3 regions of the Clostridium kluyveri DSM 555 genome follow, and region 3 is predicted to be linked to each of the others. Evidence: riboswitches for the same ligand, from Rfam matches in the RefSeq annotation. Region 3 holds a riboswitch; each other region holds the start of a gene.
The links. A riboswitch is a leader RNA that binds a small molecule or an ion and turns the genes downstream of it on or off. The one in region 3 is predicted to bind S-adenosylmethionine.
Positions count from the first base shown of each region.

Region 1 (2,280 bases), 1.7 Mb from region 3:
GTTTAGTAGTACTGGTTTCATTGTTGTTTGTTGTCGGTTTAGTAGTAGAATTATTATTTTTACAAGCATTTTTTGAAGTGACAACTGTACAATTTTTAAGACAATTCTTAATATTAGAATAGTTACTTAAATTACATTTCAATGAAACTTGTTGTACTACTGGATTACTGCAAGTGTTTGATGCTGCTTTTGCTATAGTAGGAATAACAGCTGGTATGCCTGATGCAATAATTAGTGACGCAATTAACAATTTGATTTTTTTATTCATAAAGTAAACCCCCTAAAATTTTTATGAAATCATATTAAATTTCATATTAAGTTTTTACATATTTATTAAAAACTTATCTTAGAGTATAAATAATAAATATGAATAAATTAATTCTATTTTATAAATGAATTACAAACATTTTTAAAAATTATCAGAATATTATGGTACTAAAGTAATATTTTTTATATACATCTATATATATGAATAAAAATCAATAATTTTTTCCTTTAATGCATATAACAGGTAATATTTTAATAATGCCCCAATGAAAAGTCTTTTTGTAGAATTAGCCTTGTTATAAGATTTTTTACAATATAATCAAAGTGTGAAATTTAAGTAGGTGTATTCATGATTAAGTAGTAGTAAATGGTAAGTTAAAACATATCAATTTAATATGAATATTTTGAAAAAAATATATATAGAATTTTATATTTTATTTATAAATTATAATTAATCTATAAAATTTAATTTCTATGAATATTTTTGGAAGAATATTCATATATCGGAATATTCAAAATATATTATCTATAATAAAATATATTGACAAAATATTTCAAAAGCTTTATAGTGTATTTAAATCAAAAATGAGTTAATTAAATATAGATTTCTTATCAAGAGAGACGGAGGGACTGGCCCTATGATGTCCGGCAACCAGAAGATTTTTATTTCATGGTGCTAATTCCAGCAGGTATTAATATGAAAAGCCTGATAGATAAGAGACGATTAGGATAAAAACTTCCTGAAGTTTCTTCAAGGAAGTTTTTTATTTTAACGGTAAACCTAAAACCCCATAAGATAATGAAAAATATATAGAATTGACTCGCTATTTTATATTGAGTAATGAATTGGAGGTAATAAAAATGAGTAGATTATTTACATCAGAATCCGTTACAGAAGGACATCCAGATAAAATTTGCGATCAAATATCAGATGCCATATTAGATGCCATTATTGAAAAAGATGAGAATGGCAGAGTTGCTTGTGAAACAGTTGTTAATACTGGAATTGTAATTTTAGTGGGGGAGATATCAACCAGAGCCTATATAGATATACCCAAGATAGTGAGAAAAACCATAAGTGATATTGGATATAGTAATTCAAAATTTGGATTTGATGCAGCTAGTTGTGCCATAATAACATCTATAGATGAACAGTCTTCAGATATTGCACTTGGAGTAAATGATTCTCTAGAATCTAGAAATGGTGAAAAAGATAATATTGAGGCAATTGGAGCGGGAGATCAGGGAATAGTGTTTGGATTTGCAACTAATGAAACTCCTGAATATTTACCTCTTCCTATAGTATTAGCTCATAAGCTTGCAAAAAAGCTTTCAGAGGTGAGAAAAAATAATATAATTCCGTATTTAGGACCTGATGGAAAGACCCAGGTTACGGTAGAGTATGAAAAAGGAAAACCTGTTAGAATAGATACTGTACTTGTATCTTCCCAGCATGAAGATAATGTAAGTTATGATGAAATTGAAAAAGATATAATAGATAAAGTTATAAAAGCAGCAATACCAAGTGGGCTTTTAGATTCCCATACAAAATATTTGATTAATCCTACGGGACGATTTGTAAAAGGGGGACCGGAAGCAGATTCCGGACTTACAGGAAGAAAAATAATAGTTGATAGTTATGGAGGATATGGCAGACATGGCGGTGGAGCATTTTCAGGAAAGGATCCTACAAAGGTAGATAGGTCAGGAGCATATGCTGCTAGATGGGTAGCTAAGAATTTAGTGGCAGCAGGTATAGCAGATAAAATTGAAATAGAAATAGCTTATGCCATAGGTGTTGCCTCACCTGTATCTGTAAGTGTAGATACTTTTGGTACAGGTAAAACAATAAGCGATGATCAAATAGTGGAAATTATAAATGAAGTATTTGATTTAAGGCCCGCTGCTATTATAAAAGAACTTAATTTAAGGAGACCTATATATAAAAATACTGCTGCATATGGACATTTTGGAAGAACTGATATAGATGCTCCATGGGAAAGATTTGACAAA
Region 1 covers NC_009706.1:1,714,916-1,717,195, reverse strand. The annotation lists gene CKL_RS08030 (CAP domain-containing protein) at 1-268, opposite strand, end outside; SAM riboswitch class I at 874-987, shown strand; gene metK (methionine adenosyltransferase) at 1,129-2,280, shown strand, end outside.
Region 1: it holds a riboswitch for S-adenosylmethionine, as region 3 does, so the genes downstream of both, metK (methionine adenosyltransferase) here and CKL_RS16215 (YbaK/EbsC family protein) in region 3, are expected to answer to the same signal.

Region 2 (2,280 bases), 1.2 Mb from region 3:
TATGGAAGCTAATTTTAAATTTTCTCCTAAAGTCTTTGCCGCTTCAATTCCTCCCTTTACCCCAAAAGTTAAAATTCCACTTGCTCCCCCATTTAGATATTTTTCTGCTCTTTCATATTCTGGATCCCATTCCAGATAGGGATATCTAACCCACTGAATTTTAGGATGATTCGAAAGGTATTTAGCTAGATTTAAAGCATTATATGAATGTCTTTCCATTCTTAAATGTAATGTTTCCAATCCCATATTTGTTAAAAATGCATTAAATGGAGCTGGCGCGGCACCAAATTCTTCAACTAAATTGGTTCTTAATTTTCCTGAGAAAGCACGTTTTCCGAATTCATTGACAAATATCACGTTGTAGGGACCAGTAGGAGTAGTATAATCCGGAAATTTTCCATTTGCCCAATTAAAGTTTCCTCCATCAATAATTATCCCTCCAAGGGACACTGCATGACCATCTGAGTATTTAGTAGTAGAATGAACCACTATATTTGCTCCATACTCAAAGGGATTTATAAGATAAGGTGTTGCTATAGTGTTATCAACGATAAACGGTATATCTAATTTTTTTGCCACAGAAGAAAATTTATCAAAATCCAATACATTAAGTCCTGGATTTCCTATGGTTTCCCCAAATATCAGTTTAGTATTTTCTGTTGCTGCCTCTAAAATCTCTTCTTCAGAAGCTGTGGGGTCTACAAAGGATACATTAATTCCTAATTTAGGTATAATTGTGTTAAAAAGGTTGTATGTGCCTCCATATAGGTTTGAATTTGCAATAATTTGATCTCCTGAATTTGCAATATTTATTATGGAATAGACCACTGCTGATTGTCCCGATGCAGTGGCAATTGCTTCAACACCGCCTTGTAATTCTACATATTTTTTTTCAAGTGCTGTCACCGTTGGATTTCCTACTCTTGTGTACAGATATCCTCCCTGTTTATTTAATGCTGTTACATCTGCACTCACTGCCGCTACATTTGCCACTTCATCAAAAGTGTCATATTTATATGATGTACTTTGAACTATTGAAGCTACCCTTGGATCACCTGACTTAGGCGAATATCCTCCTTGTACTGCTCTTGTTCCTATTTTAAATTTTTCACTCATGAAAATCTCCTCTTTTCTAAATTTAGATATACTTTCATAAAGTACTATATATAATAAAGAAGAGGCCAAATTCTAAATATCATAGAGATTACACTTAAAAAACTCTATGATAAATAAAATTTGACCTCCAGTTTGTCTAGCCAATCAAATAAAAAAACTTTCTACAGAGAAACTATAGAAAGTTATATTAACTGTTTCTCTCATCTTTCAGGTTTAACCTGCTGGAATTAGCACCATTGAATATATAAAAATATTCAGGTTGCCGAGTATCATAGGACCAGTCCCTCCACTACTCTTGATAAGAAATTTTCTTTTGAACTTTAATCATTAACTTTTAAATTTGTAGTTAATAATATACTTTTTTAATCATTTTGTCAATAGTAAATTAGAACATATCAAGTGATTCTTAGGTTTAGGTGGAGTTTGCTGTAGAGAACTGCTTATCTCCATCTAAACCTTAGAAGAACTTATCCAGGCGCGTAGCAGTGTTTATCTCCCACTTTGAAGAAGATGGGAGTATTAGCAATTCTAGCGTTCGGATAAAGAGACAGGATAGTAATTCCTGTCTCACATGTTTAACTATTCAACTTATCCCCTTCACTGATTAAAAAATCCTGGCATGTACTGCCTAACTCATCAAAGGACCATAATCCAGTAGAATTGAATTTATACCCAGCATAAGTTTCATAGTCATTGTAGTCCACATTATAGGTTTGTATTAAAGGATATATAGGCTTGTCTAGACCATAGTATTGGTAATCCTGAATCATTTTATCCATACATGCAGTGACCGACCATTTCATTTCTCCCCAGTAACACTGCGGAGCAGCAAAATCGCAATATTTATTGAAAACTGAATAAGGTATATCCTGGTGATAACTTGCTATTGGAAAAGTAGTATAGCCAATAATAGCATTAGGACATTTACTCCTTACAATCTGGCATATTTCTTCTGCTTGTTCTGTCTTACCTGACACCGCATCTTCAGGATCAAAAACATAATAATCGCTATTATTAAGGGCATCTACTATTATATTAGCTTCTCCTTCAACGTCATCAAAATGGTTATATCCCCAGGTACCTACTTTAAATCCTGCTTCTTTAAAATTATTGACATACTTTAAAAAATCCTCTCTAAAATTCATGCCTCCGCCAGAAGCCCTT
Region 2 covers NC_009706.1:2,218,922-2,221,201, forward strand. The annotation lists gene CKL_RS10680 (O-acetylhomoserine aminocarboxypropyltransferase/cysteine synthase family protein) at 1-1,116, opposite strand, end outside; SAM riboswitch class I at 1,314-1,421, opposite strand; gene CKL_RS10685 (Ig-like domain-containing protein) at 1,692-2,280, opposite strand, start outside.
Region 2: it holds a riboswitch for S-adenosylmethionine, as region 3 does, so the genes downstream of both, CKL_RS10680 (O-acetylhomoserine aminocarboxypropyltransferase/cysteine synthase family protein) here and CKL_RS16215 (YbaK/EbsC family protein) in region 3, are expected to answer to the same signal.

Region 3 (2,280 bases):
TTCCTACTTTATTTGCCTTTCACTTGTTATTTATTTTTATATATCTTATAATAAAATAGTAAAGTAAATAACTGTATAAAGGTTTTTAAGTTTGTAGAAGTTTCATGATTTATAGAATAGAAACTTATAAAATTTGGAATGTAGGTGAGTTTTATGCAAGATGTAATTTTGACGGAAGCTGGTAAGAAAAAACTGGAAGAAGAATTAGAGTATTTAAAAACGGTGAAAAGAGTAGAAATAAAAGCTGCATTAAAAGCTGCTAGGGCACAGGGAGACCTTAGTGAAAATGCTGATTACAGTGCAGCTAAAGAGGATCAATCTATGACTGAAACTAGAATACAAGAACTTGAATATCAACTTAAAAATGCTGTAATAATAGAGAGCTCATTGGAAACAGATGTGTTTGATATAAATAGGACTGCTTTAGTAAAATTTTATGATGTAGACGAAGTTGAAGAAGTAACACTGGTAAGTTCTGTGGAATCAGATGTTAAAAATATGAGGATAAGTATAGAATCCCCTTTGGGAAAAGCTCTTTTTAGATTAAAGGTGGGAGATAAGGCAACAGTTATATCACCTGATGGAAACTATGACGTAGAGGTAGAAAAGTTATTATAATGAATATATTTAATAGCGGAATATTTTTATTACTACATAAGTTGTGGGAGTTTATATAGAGCTCCTTTTTTGTGCGAATTAGCAGCATTGATGTTGACAAATATTTGTTGTTTTGTTATCATGTATGAAATTAAATAGTAAAATTCTTATTTTGAGAGACGGAGGGACTGGCCCTATGATGTCCGGCAACCTGAATATTTAAGGTGCTAATTCCAGCAGGTATTACCTGAGAGATAAGAAAAATGAAGAAGTATGTAAAACCTCTTGTAGCTTATCTGCAGGGGGCTTTTAAAATTTTAATTTTTAAAGCTTATAATAAGAAATTTTAATAAAATTGGAGGAATTAAAGATGAGTGTAGAAAATGTCGTTAACTACTTTTTAAATAGAAATTTGGAGAATCCTGTATTTAAGCTTCCAGACAGTGGCGCCACTGTACAGCAGGCAGCGGAGACTATACATACAGACCCCAAATATATAGCAAAAACCTTGGCCTTTAAGATTAAGGATGAAGATATACTTATAGTTATGAGAGGAGATTTAAGAGTTAGCAATAAAAAATTTAAAAAGATTTTTAAAACTAAAGCTAAAATGTTAAATCATGATGAAGTTTTAGAGAATACAGGTCACCCTGTAGGGGGACTATGTCCTTTTGGCTTAAAGAAATCTTTAAAAGTTTACATAGATATTTCTGTAGAGAATTTTCCATATGTATATCCTGCAGCTGGCTCAAAGGAATTTGCTCTTAAGATAAATCCACAACAAATTAAAGAACTAGTAGATGGACAATGGATTGATGTATGTGAAGATGAAGCAAGGGATTCTTAGATCCAGGAATTTGCTTGTAACATGCTTTTTTCATATGAATGTTAAAAGAATTATAAAATTTTAGGACATATATTTTAATTTATAAGTGACATATTTGGAATTTATAGGTATAATGTAATTATTATTAATGAAGGGAGTGAATTCATTGAGAGGTGATGAAAAAACTTCTTTAGTGCTTATGGTTCAAAATTCTCATAGAATATTTTGTTATTATAATGTATCATCTATGACAGTAAAAGAATTTGAAGATAGATATGGAGAAGCACTATGGATAAACTCAAAACCAGTTATAAAGGTTTATTCTGTAGAAAATGGAATAGGTAAGAATATAAAGACAATATTGGTAGACCCCTTTGCAGATAGCTGGTATATAGATATTGAAAAGGATGATATGGATCTTTTTGTAAAGCTGGGCAGAATTATATCAGGTAACAAATTTGTTGAATTTGCAGTTTCAAATACAGTAACAACTCCAAGGAACAGCAAGTCTTTAGATAATTCTCTTTATTTTCTGGATGTTTCTCAAACTGATATATCCAATCTAAAGAAAGAGTTTTCTAATAACTTTACGAGAGGAAAAAAAAATTAAATATCCAGAATTAATATTCAAGGATGAAGGTGGATACAATAAATTTATAGATAAATATATGGAAGAGTTAGAGAATAAATATAGTTTAACTTCTTCTAGAGGAGGGCTAAAATGACTAAAGGATATATTTCAATTATACTTCACAGTCATATGCCTTTTATAAGACATCCAGATTTAAAAGATCCACTAGAGGAAAGATGGTTATTTGAAGGTATCAGTGAATGTTATATACCACTTATAAGTATAT
Region 3 covers NC_009706.1:3,382,664-3,384,943, reverse strand. The annotation lists gene greA (transcription elongation factor GreA) at 154-618, shown strand; SAM riboswitch class I at 762-858, shown strand; gene CKL_RS16215 (YbaK/EbsC family protein) at 968-1,444, shown strand; gene CKL_RS16210 (DUF4912 domain-containing protein) at 1,581-2,033, shown strand; gene CKL_RS16205 (glycoside hydrolase family 57 protein) at 2,145-2,280, shown strand, end outside.